4 regions of the Terribacillus sp. 7520-G genome follow, and region 2 is predicted to be linked to each of the others. Evidence: riboswitches for the same ligand, from Rfam matches in the RefSeq annotation. Region 2 holds a riboswitch; each other region holds the start of a gene.
What was found. A riboswitch is a leader RNA that binds a small molecule or an ion and turns the genes downstream of it on or off. The one in region 2 is predicted to bind S-adenosylmethionine.

Region 1 (4,369 bases), on a different contig from region 2:
TGCCTTGTCATATTCATGCAGCAATTCGCCTGCTGGCCCGAAGACAAGCATCGTGTTATGGATGCCTGCTTCCGTTTGCTTGGCGATGGAACCAGCGACGATATATACCTGATGGGCCTTGGCCAGCCTGCTGATGAACCGCTTCGTCGTTTCTCCCTCATCATCGCTGATGGCATCAAGCCTTGTCAGATCATAACCAGTGGTCCAAAGCTCGGGCAGCACAATGACATCAGCATTTTCCTGTGCCTCATTTATCAATGCTTCCATTTTTCCATAATTGGCTTCTGGATCGCCAAAAATGATATCATGCTGAATCAATGCAAGCTTCATTGTGTCACTCCCTGATTTGCCGCAACGAATGTTTCTACACGGTGCATTGCCTCCACTACTCGATCCGAAGAGGAAACATGCATGAAATGAATCGATTCCCCTGGAGCTACTGCGCCGTCTGCGGTGATTTTCATTGCTCTATCAAGATCCCCTTTCACGCCAAGCTCTTTCAATACGGTAGGTAGGCCGAGCTTACGGTAGAATGGCAGCAAAGTGAGAATCTCGTCAAATTTCCCCTCCAACGCAAGCTGGATAAGAATGCCGTAAGCCACTTTATTCCCATGCAGCTGCTCATGTGTTTCTGGCAATCTGGTCAATCCGTTGTGAATGGAATGAGCACCGGCGATACGGCCGTACTCGTCCCCGAATCCGCCTACCATACCGCCTGCCATGATGATGGTTTCCGCAACTCTGAGGAATGAACTGTCTGCTCGCTTATCCTGTAAAGAACAAATCGCTGCATCACCTTCAGCAATAAGGATATCACGGCATAATTTGGCAGCATTGCGAGCGATTTGGACAGCTAGCGGCTGATCGGTCATATTTTCGGTCAGCACATCTGCCTCATACCATTTTGCCAATGTATCGCCAATGCCGGCAATCAGATAAGGTGCTGGTGTCGTGAGCAGCAGCCTTGGCTCGACCAGGAGCATGAATGTGCTGCGAGGGAAGATTGTATATTCGACAAAATTGCCTGCCTCATCATAGAAGACGCTAAGGGAAGCCCATGGGGAGCAGTTGGATATGATTGTAGGGATCAATATGACGGGAAGCCCTGCCTCATCAGCAGCGGCTTTGGCGGTATCCAACACTTTTCCGCCGCCTACGCCGATTATGAATTGAGCAGCTTCTCCTGTTGCGATATTTGCTAATCTAGCTGCTTCCGCATGTGTGCATTGACCATTATAGGCAACACGTTTAACCGGCAGATCGATGTGGTCCAGGAATGGAGAAGCGGCTTTCCAGGATGCATCACCGTGAATAAGCAAGCCGTTTGTCCAATTCAATCCTGCAAGCCTTGCGGGAAGGCTGTCCAATATATTTTCTTCGCACGCATAATAGTTTGGTGCACCTTTAATGTTGATCGTCATGCTGTCACCTCATTGATTTTTTATACAAAAAAACTCTTCCAAGCGAAATTGGAAGAGGGAAAGGCCAACGCATCCGTCCCCTTATCCCTCAGCATTTGCTGTTGGAATTAGCACCGTGTGCATTACGCACCGGTTGCCGGGCTTCATCGGGCCAAGTCCCTCCGCCTTCTCTTGATAAGAGTGAGTGAATCATGTATGATTTGTTCATTATTACATTGTATTTCCAAGACTGTCAAGATTGTCAATAGTCAGAATGGATGGATGCAAGGTGACAGGAGAGTGAGTCAAATGGATTTTCCGTTTTCAGATGCGCTGAAACGATTGCCGGAACAGTTTTTTGCCGGCTTGGTACACAAGGTGGGTTTGCTGGAGCAACAGGGGCACGATATCATCAAGCTCGGGCAGGGGAACCCTGATTTGCCGACACCGCAGCATATCGTAGATAAATTGAAAGAAGCCTCTGATAATCCGGCTTATCATAAATATTCACCATTCAGAGGCTTTGATTTTCTTAAACAGGCAGTCTGTGACTTTTATGACCGGGAATACGGCGTGAAACTAGATCCCGAAACAGAAGTGGCCATCATGTTCGGCTCTAAGACAGGTTTGGTGGAGATCAGTCAATGTCTTTTGAATCCGGGTGATTTGGCATTGCTTCCGGATCCGGGGTATCCCGATTATATGTCCGGAATCGAACTTGCACAAGCACGGACATCGCTCATGCCATTGACTGCTGAGAATGGATTCCTGCCTGAGTATGATGCTATTTCTGCGGGTGATCTGGAAGAAGCAAAGCTAATGTTCCTGAATTATCCGAACAACCCGACTGCTGCTACAGCAGATCGGGAGTTCTTCGATAAAACAGTGGAACTGGCAAAGGAACATAAAATTTGTGTCCTGCATGATTTCGCTTATGGTGCACTTGGGTTTGATGGAGAAAAACCGCAGAGCTTCCTGCAATCCGAGGGCAGCAAGGAAGTCGGCATCGAGATGTACACCTTATCCAAAACCTATAATATGGCAGGCTGGCGCATCGCTTTTGCTGTCGGCAATGCTTCCGTGATAGAAAGCCTGAATTTGATTCAAGATCATCTTTATGTGAGCTTGTTCGGAGCCATGCAGGAAGCGGCAGCGTATGCCCTGACGTCAGATCAAACCTGTGTGGAAGAGCTGATTCACACATATGAAGCCAGAAGGGATGCCTTTATCGGCCATTTGCGTGCAATCGGCTGGGATGTACCTGAACCAAAGGGGACTTTCTTTGTTTGGCTGCCTGTTCCGAACGGATTCACATCGGAGGAATTTGCGGATTTGCTGCTTGAAAAGGCCCATGTGGCGGTTGCTCCCGGCAATGGTTTCGGGAAGCATGGTGAAGGATACGTTCGAGCCGGTCTATTGGATACGGAAGAAAGATTGCTGGAGGCTGCAAAGCGAATCGAAAGGCTCGGCATCTTCTCGAAGGCATAGAAAAGAGCCAGTCAAGGGGACTGGCTCTTCTTGGTCAGTTGGTGACTGCACAGCGGTTAGGACCGGATTCGATGTCTGCTGCCTCTGTTTCATCTATGGTTGTGTTTCCTTGATTCGCTTCCCGGATCAGCTGATAGCTATTGGGCTGACGCGCAGGGATGCTGTTTAAAACGGAAGCAGTGAACTCGCTCGAATCTTTCATCTGCAGATGAGGGTTCTTTCGGTATAGATCTTCCATTCGTGCTTGTACCGTTCCATCTGGTCCGATTTCCGAAAGCTCCGAGAAATGGGCAGGCAGGACGATCAAGTCCAGCGACAATAATGGATATTTTTCATATAAGGTGCTGTACAAATCTTGTACCCATTGTTCTGCCTGACCTGCCAGATCCGGGCGTCCGATCGACTCGGTAAAGAGCGTATCCCCGGATAACAGGTATGTGTCATCAACGACAAAACTGATGCTTCCCTCTGTATGACCTGGTGAGGCAACACAGCGAATGCCTTCCTCGGGCTTGCCCAAGGGTATTTTGGTCCCATCTTGTAACGGGGAAAAGCTGAACTTTGCTTCTTTTCCATCATTGGCAGGGAACCAATAGGTCGCCCCGGTTTCCTCTGCGAGCTTTTGTCCGCCGGATAAATGATCTGCGTGGAGGTGGGTATCCAATACATGTTTGATTTCCCATCCATTCTCCTTTGCGAAAGAAACATAGGCTTCCGTGAATCTGGCCGGGTCCACTACGGCTGCTTCGCCTCCAGAGACGATCATATAGGATAGGCAGCCTTTCCCGATGCGCATAAACTGGTAAATCGATCCGCCATACGTAAGGTCACCGATCTTCGCTGGACTGATTGTTTCTCCCCATGCTTGCATACCGCCGACCACATGGACACCATTATCCATGCCAGCCGACTCTAAAAGAGAGACAGCTGTCTGGGCTGATTTGCCCCGATAGCACATCACATAGACAGGCTCTTGTTCTGGCAGCTGTCTGCGGGCTTTATTCGGGTCAGCTTTGATGTCGGCAAATGGAATGGCGTATCTTTTGACGCTGCCGGCATCAATGGCCCAATCTTGTACATCCGCCGTTTGCCGGATATCCAGCAGATGGACGGTTTCTTTCTTTTTGATTTTTTCTGCCAGCTCTGCTGTGTGCAATGGATTCATGCAATCGTCTCCTTTAGAAATCTTTTTTTATTATAGGAAGGAGTAATTTGACTCCTTTCTTATTGACAGGGAATATCCTGCTGTCAGCAAGCAGATGGCTAGCATAGCCGGCTGTGCCGGCAAGCTGGGTTCCGAAAAGGGCTGTCTCTTGTTCGAAGAATGTCATCAATATGTAGAAATAGATCAGCCCGATCAAGGAATGCGTGTAACTTCTATGAGCAAGGAAGGATGCGATCCCGATATAGCATCCGCTCATGACAACCCATGTATGCCCGGCATACAACCCTGTCAGCAGCACAGCGATGCCGGTGATCAG
Region 2 (4,369 bases):
TCGATTCGCTGACAGGGAGCTCCCGCAACGATTTCCGCTTCCACGCTTTTCGCTTTGCCTTCCACGAGTCTTTCCAAGTCATTCACCTTCATCCTGACAATCTGTATCACTTCTTCATTCAGCAAGATCTCCGGCAATTCTTCCAAGTAATAGAAAAATTGATGACAGAACTCCCGATCGATCAGATCCTTGGCGAATAATTCCTCTTGGATGATACCTTTATAAAATAGATCACTTTCCTGAAGCGTGACACCCAATTCTTCCTGTATCTCACGTAAGCCGCCTATTACGGGCGTTTCGCCGCTTCCCAGATGACCAGCTGCAGTAATGTCGTATTTCCCGGGAAATTCGCTTTTATTAGCAGAACGCTGCTGTAGATAAATGTATGGTTCTGTACCATCATGCTCCACGAACCAGCAGTGGAAAGTCTCATGCCAGTCCCCATCGCGATGGACTGCCTGTCTTTCTTTCACTCCTATTTCCCGGTGCTGCCCATCGAAAATCGTCAATAGCTCCATAGTTTCCCCCATACTCACTCTTTTTTTCTAATGTACGCGATAAAAATAAGATTGTCCACCGCTCATTCCCAATTAAATGGAATCTTCCCGCATTTCCTCCACCAATGGGATGACTTCTTTGGCGAAACGCTCCATCTCTCGTTTTTGCGGGGAAAACTGAAGCAGCAATAGGCTGACACCTGCGTGCTCATAAGCCAGTATCCGCTGTGCAATCTGCATCGGTGTCCCGACAAAGTTTGGCCGCAGTCCTCTGGCAGAAACAGCATCGTCACTTATCCTGCTTTTCTGCGCCAGCTCCTCCTCCGTTACATATGCTTCATAGTCGGAACTGGTAATCCTTTCCCATTCCTGGATGGCTTCTTCCTCTGAGTCACGGCATATGACATAAGCTGTCATGCCAAACTCCGTGAACGCGGACTTGCCAGATGCTTCCCGGCGAATCTGCATATCGGCAATCATACTGGCCACTTCCTGCACTGTGCCGCCCTTCATGACATACGCATCACATGTCTCGGCAATTGTCTGGCGTAAGTAGTCGCTTTCCCCGCCTGCATATAAAGGGGAAATCTCTTTTTTCTTTCCGGCAGGCAAATGATCGACATGCTCCACTTGATAGTACAGTCCATCGTATGTGTAGCTGCCGGCAGTCCAGACTCCCCGCAGTACTTCGAAGAATTCTTCTGTCTGGAGATAGAATTCCTCCGTTCCTTCTATATCGCCAGCTTGACGCTTTCTTTCCTCTTCACGCAGAAATGAAACGACTGCCAGGGAAAAGCGGCTATTGCTGATTCCGTCGATCTTCACCGCCTGCTTGGCAGCTTCTGCCGGCTGATCGATACTGGGCCGGACCGCTGCCATGATATGCAATTTATCGGTTGCTTCTGCTATCGCTCCAGCCGTTTCCCAAAAGTCCAGCTTCTGATCGGCATTTTTCCCTTGGTATAGGTAAGTATCTGGAAGGAATACGGCATCGAACCCCAAGGTTTCCGCCATATGCGCTATTTCTTGGACACACGTCAAACGCAGCGGCCCCCCATCCTCCACATGACGCAGCCAGCTGTTTGAAACTGGCTGCCAGTATGCATATTTCATTGTTATTACTCCTTTTGCACATAGGAAATCCTACCGAACGACACATCAAATCTACTAAAAAAGCTTCTTCGATGAGAAGAAGCCATTGTTTGCAGCCGTCGTCATCTTATCACGCAGCTTTTGCTGCAGGTCGTAGCACCTTCCTGCAGGACTGCCCTCCTGCAGTGGGTTGCCGGGCTTCATCGGGCCTTTCCCTCCGCCACTCGTTATAAGATTTCTTATGAATTATCACTCTTACTATACCAGAATAGCGGTGTCCGATTCAAACAGAATAACTGCGGCGCCGATGGGCCTCCATCAACAGGCGGAACCCATTTTGTCTTGCTTTCTCTTCATAAACGGGGCTGGTCAGCATGAACTCGACCTCCGCTCCGTAATAGTTCTCCAGCTCATCCAATTGCTGAAGTACTTCATCAGGTGTCCCGATCACCATGGTCGGGCGGTTGTCTTCCAGGCGCTCCTTTTCATAAGGAGACAGCTTATAGGCTGACGCTGTATCCGGGCGGAGCATCCCTTTCACTGGTCTTCCCTGCTCCTGCAAAAGCGAGGCAACCTCATGACTTTTGGCCAAGGCTTCTGCAGCTTCCGTCGTTTCTGCACAGAAAAGGAAGAGACTGACCATCATTTGCGGCTCCTGTTCATTCTTCCGGAAGGATTTTCGATATACATCCAGCACCGCTGCATCCTTTTCCCCACGGATGAATTGCGCATAGGCGAATCCGATTCCATGATACGCAGCAAGCCCTGCACTTCCGGCACTGCCGCCGAGCAGCCATACAGATGGGGCGGTGCCGATTTCAGGCATCGCCCGCAAGTCGCCGAACCGATGCTTGTCTTCTTTTCTTATATCCAGGTAATGAAGCAGGTCCCGTATCTGCTGATCATACCAATCCTCCGGCACAGATTTATGCTCCTGCAATGCTCTTTTCGCAGCCGGCATACCACCAGGCGCCCTTCCGATGCCAAGATCGATTCTTCCTGGATGGAGCGCTTCAAGCAATCTTGCATTTTCTGCCACTTTATACGCACTATAATGAGGCAGCATGACACCGCCTGAACCGATACGGATGCGGCTCGTCCGTGCAGCCAGATGACCCATCATAAGCTCTGGACTGCTATGCGCCAGGCTGCCGCTGTGATGCTCGGAAACCCAGAATCGTGTATAGCCAAGCTGATCCGCCAGCTCAGCCAGCCGCACCGTTTCCTCCAGTGCTTCTGCCGCACTGCCATCTTCTTTGATCCGGGATTGATCCAATATACTAAGCTTCATTTTCTTCACTCCTTCTTTGTATCATATCCTGTGCGAAAGACTTTTAAAAACAATCCGTTTTTCTGTATGCTAGAAAAGACTCCAATATAAAGGATGGTGCTTATATGATCGGATTTATCGGACTAGGAATAATGGGAGAAAACATGGCTGCCAATCTGCTGGAAAAGGGAGAGCGATTAGTCGTTTTCAACCGTACAAAAGAGAAAGCACACGCGTTGATGGACAAAGGTGCTGTCTGGGCTGACTCGCCTCGTGAAGTCGGGGAGCAAGCTGATATCGTATTTACGATGCTGACAGATCCAGGAGCAGTCCAAGCTGTCATCTTTGGTGAAGACGGACTTTTCAGCGGCATGAAAAAGAATGGCTTATGGGTCGATGCGAGCACTGTCAAGCCCGCTTTCACGAAGGAGATGGCAAAAGCAGCTCGAGCTCATGATATCCGCTTTGTCGATGCACCCGTTTCCGGATCCAAGGCACCGGCTCAGCAAGGAAAGCTGCACTTCCTTGTCGGCGGTGATGAAAAGGATGTAAAAGAAATCACCCCACTGCTTGAGAAAATGGGACAAAGCATCCAATACATGGGTGGAAATGGCAATGGTTCAGCTACCAAATTGGCAGTCAATATGCTGCTCGTCCAATCCTTGACCGGTTTATCTGAAGCTGTCAGCTTCGGTGAAGCAGTCGGTCTGGATCGGGAGCATTTGATGGATGTCCTGCTTGCCTTGCCAGTGACGAGTGATATCCAAGCCGGTAAGCGGGATACGATTCTCAATCAAGATTTCGACCCCCAATTCCCTTTGGAACATGCATACAAGGACTTACAGCAGATTTCAGAAACAGCCTATGAAGCAGGTGCTCCCCTCCCGATGACCAACAGCGTCAAGGAACTGTACGCATTGGCGAAAAAGAACGGCTATGGCAAGCAAGATGTCGCCGCCGTTTATGCACTTTTGGCAAGGGATTGACCCAAAAATGACACGGAATCCGAATTTTTTCGGATTCTTTTTTTATTCTCATTTATTTTTTTTAATTAACATTGGCATATTAACAAGGTGCAGGATACGAAGCGGGAGGTTACTTAATCTGTGTGAACCATTTTTTCGCTTATTTCCATTACATTATAATCATTTTAATCTGAATGATTTATTAAATTTTTTAAATCAGATAAAATGTAATTTTGCTTATACTGAATACTTTCATATCAATATTTTTGTGCTAATATAATTATTGTTTTCTTAATTTAATAACTTTCTAAAGGGGTCTTCATCATGGCTGATTCATCAAGCAAATCAAAACGGGAAGTCAAATGGATTCCACTTCTGATCACCATATTGATCGGCGTAATCCTTTGGTTCATCCCTTCACCAGATGGTGTAAAAGCCGAAGCATGGCATCTGTTCGCCATCTTCGTCGCGACGATCATCGGTTTGATCATTAAACCAATGCCGATGGGAAGCGTCGCCATCCTATCTTTGACAGCGATTGTGCT
Region 3 (4,369 bases), on a different contig from region 2:
TGGAAGGTGTGACGTGGCTGGACCGAGCTGCTGCGGAAAAAGAAGTGCCGGGGCTGACCAAGTCCCTGGAAGGAGCGATCCATATAGCGGACGATGTACATGTCACACCAGCCATTGCCTGCAGAGGATTCTGTTCGGCAGCCAAAATATCAGGAGCCCGTATACATGCGTTCACTCGAGTGGAAGGCATTGCAAAGGAAGATGGGCAATATCGGATACAGACCTCCAAGGGAGAATGGCAGGCGGAGTATGTGGTCATTGCCGGCGGGGTATGGAGTAATGCCCTTTTGCAGCGGATTGGCTTGGGGACACCAATGTATCCGGTGAAAGGGGAATGCATCGCTGTCACCAATACAGAGATACCGCTCTCCTGCAGTTTATTCCATGACCAGCATTATATTGTTCCTCGGAACAATGATGAGCTGATCATCGGTGCAACAAAGGTCAGGGGAGATTGGAGTACAGAGCCGACATCCGGGGGTATACACAGGGTCATGGAGAAGGCGAGACAGATGCTGCCGGGGATAGATAAGATGCCTTTTCTCAGAAGCTGGGCCGGTCTCAGACCTCAGACGATCGATGGCAAGCCGCTGATCGGGGAGCATCCAGAGATGAAGGGATTATTCATTGCTGCTGGTCATCAGCGCAATGGGATTCTGCTTGCGCCGGTTACAGGTAAGATGATCTGTGACTTGATTGACGGTAAGGCAGTTCCGGAAGTATGGATGGAAGCGTTTCGAGTCGACCGACTGCATACCGATGAGGAGGTATTGATGTGAGCATTCAACTGAATGGCAGGCAGCATGCATTATCCGCTGACATCCGGAATATCGCCCAGCTGCTGTCATCCCTTTCTTTGGAGAATAGGATTGTGATTGTCGAACTGAACAACGAAATCATCGATAAATCTGCCTATGCAGATCAGCCTATAAGAGATGGCGATAAAGTCGAATTGATTCATTTTGTCGGAGGAGGATGAACGATGTTACAAATCGCAGATAAGACATTTGCTTCCCGTTTGCTGCTGGGGACAGGTAAATACCCGTCATTCGAGGTTCAAAAAGAGGCTGTCGATGTTTCAAAGGCGGAGATACTGACATTTGCGGTACGCCGGATGGATATTTTCGAGCCGTCCCAGCCGAATTTCCTTGAGCAGCTTGATTTGAAACGGTATACCTTGCTGCCGAATACGGCAGGTGCCAAAACGGCAGAGGAGGCTGTCCGTATCGCCAGGCTGGCGAAGGCCTCCGGCTTATGCGATATGGTGAAGGTGGAGGTGATCGGCTGTGATAGGACGTTGCTTCCTGATCCAGTCGAAACGCTGCGGGCAGCTGAAATGTTGTTGGAGGAGGGTTTCATTGTCCTTCCTTACACGTCGGATGATGTTGTGCTGGCCAAGCGGCTCATCGATTTGGGGGTGCATGCCATCATGCCGGGTGCATCGCCGATTGGTTCGGGAAAAGGTATCATCAATCCCTTCAATCTTCGTATGATCGTGGAACAGAGCAGCGTACCAGTGATTGTCGATGCGGGCATTGGTTCTCCGAAGGATGCTGCTTATGCCATGGAGCTCGGGGCTGATGGTGTCTTGCTGAATACAGCAGTTTCCGGTGCCCGGGACCCTGTGAAGATGGCGCGTGCAATGAAGCTGGCAATCGAAGCGGGCAGAATGGGGTTCGAAGCAGGCAGAATCCCGGAGAAGGACTATGCTGCAGCCAGCAGCCCGAGTGAAGGATTGTTTACCTGATGCGGGATCGTTATCGGAAGCAGGAATTGTTTATCGGCAAGGAAGGGCAGGCACGGGTCGAGAACGGTAGAATCGTGTTGATCGGCATGGGCGCATTGGGCTCTGCTTCAGCAGAAATGCTAGTGCGGGCAGGCATCGGGGAGCTGGTGCTCATTGATCGGGATTATGTCGAGCTTCATAATCTTCAGCGCCAGCAGCTGTATACGGAAGAAGATGCTGCTGCCTATTTGCCAAAAGCAGCAGCAGCAGCGAAACGACTAAAGGCTATCAATCAGCATGTAACGGTAAAACCAGTAATCGAAAATGTCGATCATCATAATATCGAGCAGCTGATGGAAGGTGCGGATGTGATTCTGGATGCTGCAGACAATTTTGAGACCCGGCTGATTGTAAATGATGCAGCGCTGAAGCATGATATCCCTTTCTTATACGGAGCTTGTGTCGGAAGCTATGGTGTGACATATCCGGTGCTGGGAGACAAAGCTTCCCCATGTTTGCATTGTCTCCTCGAGCAGCTTCCTGAGCAAAGTGAAACATGTGATACGGCAGGAATCATCAGTCCCATTGTCCAATGGGTGGCGTCCATGCAGGTGACACAGGCATTGCGGCTTCTATCCGGTCAAAAAGTAACGCCGGAATTATCTGCGTTTGATATTTGGACGGGTGATTACTCGAGAGTGGACGTACGGGGGCTGAGGGATTCAAGCTGTCCCAGCTGCAGCACAAATGCCACACTGCCCTTTCTGGACGGTGCCAGACAGACGAGGATGGATGTATTATGCGGCAGGGAAGCTGTCCATATCCGGCCTGGTGCCAAGAAATCACTGGATCTGCCGGCTTTGTCAGAGGAATGGGCTTCTGCGGTCGATCATGTCACTGCCAATGAACATTTGCTCGCCTTGCACTACAAAGGCCATCGGATTGTGTTATTTGCCGATGGGCGGGCAATCGTTCATGGCGTAAATGATATCGCCCGGGCGCGTTCCCTTTATGACAGTCTGGTCGGCTGATATTGTGTGAATTTTCAGTTGACGATGTATCTTATTCATGCTAAACTCCTTCATAACAAACGAATACAAAACTCTTATCAAGAGTGGCGGAGGGACTGGCCCGATGATGCCCGGCAACCTGCAAGTTAATCTTAGACTTGTATAGGTGCTAATTCCTGCAGATGAGAGAAGACACAGTGCGGTTCATTCGTCTCCCTGTCCTCTCAGGGAGGCTTTTTTTATGCGTAAAATCACTCGAAGGAGGCAGCAAGGATGACAGCAGTTAAAATTGGATTGATAGGTTATGGTACCGTAGGCAGCGCAGTGGGGAGGACAATCCGCTCCCATCAGGAGAATCTGCAGACGATATTCGGGAAAGAAGTACAGGTGGCGGGTGTATTGGTGCGCGATAAACAGAAGTATGCAGGGCAAGTCACGGATGCACTTCTCACCGACGAAGCAGCGGAGCTTTTTGCAATCGAAAAGCTCGATGTAATCATCGAAGCGAGTGTGGGCATCGAGCCTGCCTTCAGCTATCTGAGTGAGGCAATCCATCGCGGCTGTCATATCATCACGGCGAATAAAGAGCTGATTGCATCCCGCGGGGCAGAACTAAAGCGATTGGCAAAGCAAAAAGGTGTCAGGCTGGAATATGAAGCAGCAGTGGCAGGCGGTGTCCCGGTAATCGGCACACTGAAGCAGCTCCTGCATATCAATCGTGTTGTCAAAGTGGAGGCGATATTGAATGGCACCTCCAATTTCATCCTGACTGAAATGGCCGATAAAGGATTGATATTTGAAGATGCACTGCGGCTTGCGCAGGAAGCCGGATTTGCAGAGGCGGATCCAGCCAACGATGTGGATGGCTGGGATGCTTTTTATAAACTGATGGTCCTGAGTGATTTATTATTCGAGGCCCAGCCGGATTGGGAAAAAGTGACGCGCAGGGGAATCCGGTCCGTTTCCGCGCAGGATATCCAGGAGGCAGCAGGAAGAGGCTGGAAAATAAAGCATGTTGCAACGCTTGAAAATGCAGGAGGGGAAGTCACAGCCTCTGTCGAACCGGTGATATTATCTGCAGATCATCCGCTGTACAGTGTCGATGGAGTGGATAATGCCGTGTGTATCGAAGGTGACCTGGTTGGCAAGCTGAAGCTCCAGGGTCCGGGTGCTGGTGCCTTGCCGACAGCAAGCGCCATTGTCGAGGATTTGGCTAATCTCGTCCATAAGCGAAAAGAGGTCGTTGTAAAACGGGAAATCCGATTTACCGAGAAAAAAGAGAAAGTACCTTTCGTCCATTTACCGACTGGTGAGACTGTTTCTATACACGCAGAAAGCGTAGAATCCAATGGACACTTTTATCGGGTTGCTTCCAGGGCACCAGCTAAGGCGGAGGCTTGATCTTCTGCGCTTGCCCTTTATTACGCAAGGAAATCGATGAAGCGATTGTTTATCATAGTGTGGACACTCAAATTTAAAGCTCATATGAAAAACGAATCATATCCCTGCACTGGATGCCATTTTCATGAATCGGTTCGTCGTAATGCCGGAGGAAATGATCCCGGTCGATTCCAGTCATGCGAAAGCCGCATTTCTGGTAGAAGGCGATTTGATCGATGCTGGAGTTGCCTGT
Region 4 (4,369 bases), on a different contig from region 2:
ATTGGTACAGTCTGGCTCCAATGATCAGAAACAGCAGCTTAAGCGATAAAATTCTCCATTTTCAAGCTGTCCTTCCATAAAAAAAAACAGGCGTATCAGCTGACTGATACGCCTGTTTTTATTTTGCTGCTTTTTGCAGTTTTGTAATCATTTGCAAGGCACGGCCTGTACCGATTGCAACGGATTCCAATGGGTTCGGAGCCAGGTGCACGGGTACGGAAATTTCAGAAGCAAGCCACTGCTGCATGCCTTTGAGCAATGCTCCTCCTCCAGTCAAGATGACACCATGGTCAACGATATCCCCGCTTAGTTCCGGCGGGCAATCTTCCAATGTCATGCGGATTGTCTCCAGGATCTGTTCCAATGATTCCTTCAGTGCCACCTGTACTTCCTTAGAGGAAATCCCGACAGTTTTAGGCAGTCCAGTTACCATATCGCGGCCGCGGACATCCATCATCAGCTCGTCGTGCTCGATCAAAGCATGACCGATCTCCATCTTGATTTGTTCTGCAGTTCTTTCCCCGATCAAGATGTTGTAGTGCTTGCGGATATATTGGACAATTTCTTCATCCATGGAATCCCCGCCGATACGCACGGAACGGCAGGATACCACGCCGCCGAAAGAGATGATGCCAACTTCGCTTGTACCGCCGCCGATATCGACGATCACATTGGCCACTGGCTCATCAACAGGAAGGTCCGCTCCAATAGCTGCGGCAATCGGTTCTTCAATCAAATGAACATTTTTGGCACCATAGGATTTGACTGCGTTATGTATGGCGCGTCTTTCAACGGAAGTACTGCCGGACGGTGTGCAGACAACAATGGTAGGCTTGCGAAGGGAAGCGCCCATCACCTTGCTTACTTTTTTCAGAATTTCTTTCAATAATTGAGCTGTTACGTCATAGTCAGCGATTACGCCATCTTTCAATGGACGGATCGGTACGATATTCTGGGGAGTCTTACCGACCATTTCCTTTGCCTCGGCTCCAACCGCCACAACATTTTTTGTTTCCAAATCGATCGCTACGACGGAAGGTTCATTCAATACGATTCCTTTTTGTTTTGTATACACAAGTATATTTGCAGTGCCAAGGTCTATTCCGATTTCAGGATTAGCAAACATTATATTTCCTCCAATGATGACATATTTCTACTATATTCATTCTCCCCCGATATTTACTTTATGGGGGTGGATGCGTCAAAGAGCCGAAAAGCTCCTAATTTCGACATAGTTCATTCTATCACCTGGTATAGAGGTGTTAAAGAGATACCTTTATCCTAATTTGGCAGATTAAACTAATAAGTTTAGGAAGATAGTATTATATGAAGAGACAAACGCAAAGTCAATTTACAGATAGATTACAAATAATGAGGGATTGTTACAAAAACTAGGAAGGAAAAAAGGTGTCAATCCTGATTTTCATCCAATATATAGCAGGGTGGCTGTTTATTGCTAGTTTCAAAGCAAGATGAGCGGGTGCGATTTCGCATAGGAACCGACTTTTAGCATGAGACTTCGGGAAGGAGAGCCAATTGGAAAATCCAGGCTGCAATATTACATAAAAACGCATGCTATGATGTTGCTGCATCAAGAAAACACATACATCCCGAAAGGAGCAACATCATGTTCAAGAAAGTATTAGTAACAACACTATCCACAGCTATCCTGGCAGGAGGCGCTTTGGCAGGCACAGCAAACGCTGCACCGGCACAGCCAACTAAAGAAGAAGTTCAAGTGCACGTAGCACATGTAGTGAAAAGCGGATCTTTCTCTTCTATCGAAGATTTGAATAAATGGGTGAATGATTATCTATCAGCTTATAACATTCACATCGATGTTGATAGCTTGCTAGCGAAATACAATGTTCAACAGCCAGCACAACAAGAAACAGCACAGACTCCTGTACAAGCTCAACCTAAGCAGGAGGAAGCAAAAGCACCTGCTTCTAATAAAGAAGAGCAAAAAGCTGCTCCGCAAAAAGAAGAAAAAGCTGAAGAGCAAGCAACTGAACAAAAAGCACAAGCTCCAGCACAAAAACAAGAAACTGCTTCTGACAGCAAGCAGACAGAAGACAAGCAAGCTGCAGAAGGGCTGAGCGCATTTGAACAGCAAGTAGTGGACTTGACTAACCAAGAGCGTGAAAAAGCTGGTCTCAAGCCATTGAAAGCAGATGCTGAGCTAAGCAAAGTAGCACGCGCTAAATCCCAGGACATGGCTGACAATGGTTACTTCGACCACAACAGCCCGACTTACGGTTCTCCATTCGACATGATGAAATCTTTCGGTATCTCCTATCAGACTGCAGGTGAAAACATCGCCCAAGGTCAAAAGACTCCGGAAGAAGTTGTGGAAGCTTGGATGAACAGCCAAGGTCACCGTGAAAACATCCTTAACCCTGATTATACAAACATCGGTGTAGGGTACGTGGAAAACGGTAACTATTGGACACAGCAATTCATTGGTAAATAATTCAGATTATTGTATAATGAAAAGCAACCGATGCGGAATCGGTTGCTTTTTTGATTTTTGGGAGGGATTGTATGGATCTGATTTCGCTGCTTGCCGAAGAACGGATCAAGAAGGCGGAAGAAAGTGGAGAATTCCGCAACCTTCCCGGTGCAGGGAAACCTCTGGAACTGGAGGATTTATCCGGCGTACCAGAGGATATGCGGATGAGCTATAAGATCCTGAAGAATGCCGGCTATGTCCCGCCCGAAATGGAGCTGCAAAAAGAGATTGTGGCCTTACGTGATTTACTGCGTGTTTGTACGGATGATTCAGAGCGGGCGGCTTATCGGAAACGGATCAGCGAAAAGGAGATTCAATACGAAGCATTGCTGCAAAAGCTCAAGAAGCATTCGCCAAGCACCTTGGGTCAATACCGGGAACAAATCGAGCGCAATTTAACATAATCAAATAGTATTTTCTTATCAAGAGAGGTGGAGGGACTGGCCCTTGGAAGCCTCGGCAACAGGCAATGATGCACTGTGCCAATTCCAGCAGACGATGGTCTGACAGATAAGAGGAGCTTTTCGCCTTGGATAAGGAGCCTCTTCTGTAAAACGGAAGAGGCTTTTTTACATATTTTAAAGGAGTGAGAGATAATGACGAAACAAATCATCCTGCAAGCTTTCGATATGACTGCAGCTATGCACAATTCCCACGGCTTATGGAAGCATCCCGAGAGCAGAAGGCATCGCGAGTATAAGTCGCTTGACTACTGGATCGGGCATGCGCGCCTGCTGGAAAAAGGCAAGTTCGATGCGGTGTTCTTCGCTGATGTACTCGGCGTTTATGATGTCTATGGCGGGGATGAAAAGGCTGCTTTGCGCGACGGAGTCCAAGTGCCGCTGAATGACCCTGCCTTTGCCATCCCGGCAATGGCAGCTGTGTCGGAGAACCTTTCCTTCGCTGTCACGGTCAGTACATCCTACGAGCAGCCATTCCATAATGCGCGTAAATTCTCGACTCTCGACCACTTGACCAAGGGGCGTGTCGCTTGGAATATCGTTACATCCTACTTACCGAATGCGGCCCGGAATTTCGGGCTGGAAAAAATGGTCAAGCATGATGAACGTTACCGGATAGCAGAGGAATTCCTGGAGGTTTCTTATAAGCTGCTTGAAGACAGCTGGGAAGAGGATGCGGTTGTTTCAGATCCGGAAAGAGGCGTTCTGGTGGACCCGGATAAGGTACATCGCATCAAGCACAAGGGGAAATACTTCTCCGTTGAAGGGCCTCATGTCAGTGAGCCATCCCCGCAGCGTACGCCAGTGCTTTACCAAGCGGGAACCTCTGAAAAAGGGCGCGATTTCGCAGCCAGGCATGCTGAATGTGTGTTTGTCGGCGGACCGACACCGGAAAAAATCAACTACTATATCGAGGATATCAAAACGCGTGCAGAAGCATACGGCAGAAGCCGTGATGAAATCAAAGCATTCACTTTCCTGAATGTAGTCGTTGCTGAAACGGAAGAGGAAGCATATGCGAAATATGAAGAAATCAAGAAATATTGGAGTGCAGATGCAGCAAAGGCCCAGTATGGTGGATCGACTGGTTATGACTTGGCATCCTATGAAGATGAGGATGAACTGTTCACGTACAAGCATACGGAACAAGGGCAATCACGAGCTGCATATTTGACCAAGGACGCTGCCAGGCCATTCACGGTCAAAGAGATACAAGAGAAATTCAGCAAACCAGCTGAAATGGAGATCATCATCGGCAGCCCTGAACAGGTGGCCGACAGGATCGAGGACTTTTTTGTGAGGAGCGGAGTGGATGGCTTTAACCTGACCCATTATATTACGCCGAGGGACTTGGAGGACTTCGTCGAATTGGTTGTGCCAATCCTGCAAGAGCGGG

Region 1: linked by a shared signal. The riboswitch ahead of CHH53_RS15395 (iron-containing alcohol dehydrogenase family protein) and the one ahead of CHH53_RS01190 (LLM class flavin-dependent oxidoreductase) in region 2 are both predicted to bind S-adenosylmethionine.
Region 3: linked by a shared signal. The riboswitch ahead of CHH53_RS11605 (homoserine dehydrogenase) and the one ahead of CHH53_RS01190 (LLM class flavin-dependent oxidoreductase) in region 2 are both predicted to bind S-adenosylmethionine.
Region 4: linked by a shared signal. The riboswitch ahead of CHH53_RS04440 (LLM class flavin-dependent oxidoreductase) and the one ahead of CHH53_RS01190 (LLM class flavin-dependent oxidoreductase) in region 2 are both predicted to bind S-adenosylmethionine.

The regions. Positions count from the first base shown of each region.
Region 1 is NZ_NQFP01000046.1:14,000-18,368, forward strand. It holds gene CHH53_RS15390 (carbon-nitrogen family hydrolase) at 1-330, opposite strand, end outside; gene CHH53_RS15395 (iron-containing alcohol dehydrogenase family protein) at 327-1,421, opposite strand; SAM riboswitch class I at 1,500-1,602, opposite strand; gene CHH53_RS15400 (pyridoxal phosphate-dependent aminotransferase) at 1,710-2,888, shown strand; gene CHH53_RS15405 (MBL fold metallo-hydrolase) at 2,923-4,053, opposite strand; gene CHH53_RS15410 (metal-dependent hydrolase) at 4,067-4,369, opposite strand, start outside.
Region 2 is NZ_NQFP01000001.1:253,305-257,673, forward strand. It holds gene CHH53_RS01185 (NUDIX hydrolase) at 1-518, opposite strand, end outside; gene CHH53_RS01190 (LLM class flavin-dependent oxidoreductase) at 591-1,610, opposite strand; SAM riboswitch class I at 1,714-1,825, opposite strand; gene CHH53_RS01195 (LLM class flavin-dependent oxidoreductase) at 1,873-2,880, opposite strand; gene CHH53_RS01200 (NAD(P)-dependent oxidoreductase) at 2,985-3,845, shown strand; gene CHH53_RS01205 (anion permease) at 4,149-4,369, shown strand, end outside.
Region 3 is NZ_NQFP01000030.1:46,133-50,501, forward strand. It holds gene thiO (glycine oxidase ThiO) at 1-779, shown strand, start outside; gene thiS (sulfur carrier protein ThiS) at 776-979, shown strand; gene CHH53_RS11595 (thiazole synthase) at 983-1,747, shown strand; gene CHH53_RS11600 (ThiF family adenylyltransferase) at 1,747-2,757, shown strand; SAM riboswitch class I at 2,829-2,925, shown strand; gene CHH53_RS11605 (homoserine dehydrogenase) at 3,010-4,137, shown strand; gene CHH53_RS11610 (GNAT family N-acetyltransferase) at 4,211-4,369, opposite strand, start outside.
Region 4 is NZ_NQFP01000010.1:54,866-59,234, reverse strand. It holds gene CHH53_RS17875 (hypothetical protein) at 1-24, shown strand, start outside; gene mreBH (rod-share determining protein MreBH) at 119-1,126, opposite strand; gene CHH53_RS04450 (CAP domain-containing protein) at 1,628-2,473, shown strand; gene CHH53_RS04445 (DnaJ family domain-containing protein) at 2,545-2,916, shown strand; SAM riboswitch class I at 2,929-3,029, shown strand; gene CHH53_RS04440 (LLM class flavin-dependent oxidoreductase) at 3,109-4,369, shown strand, end outside.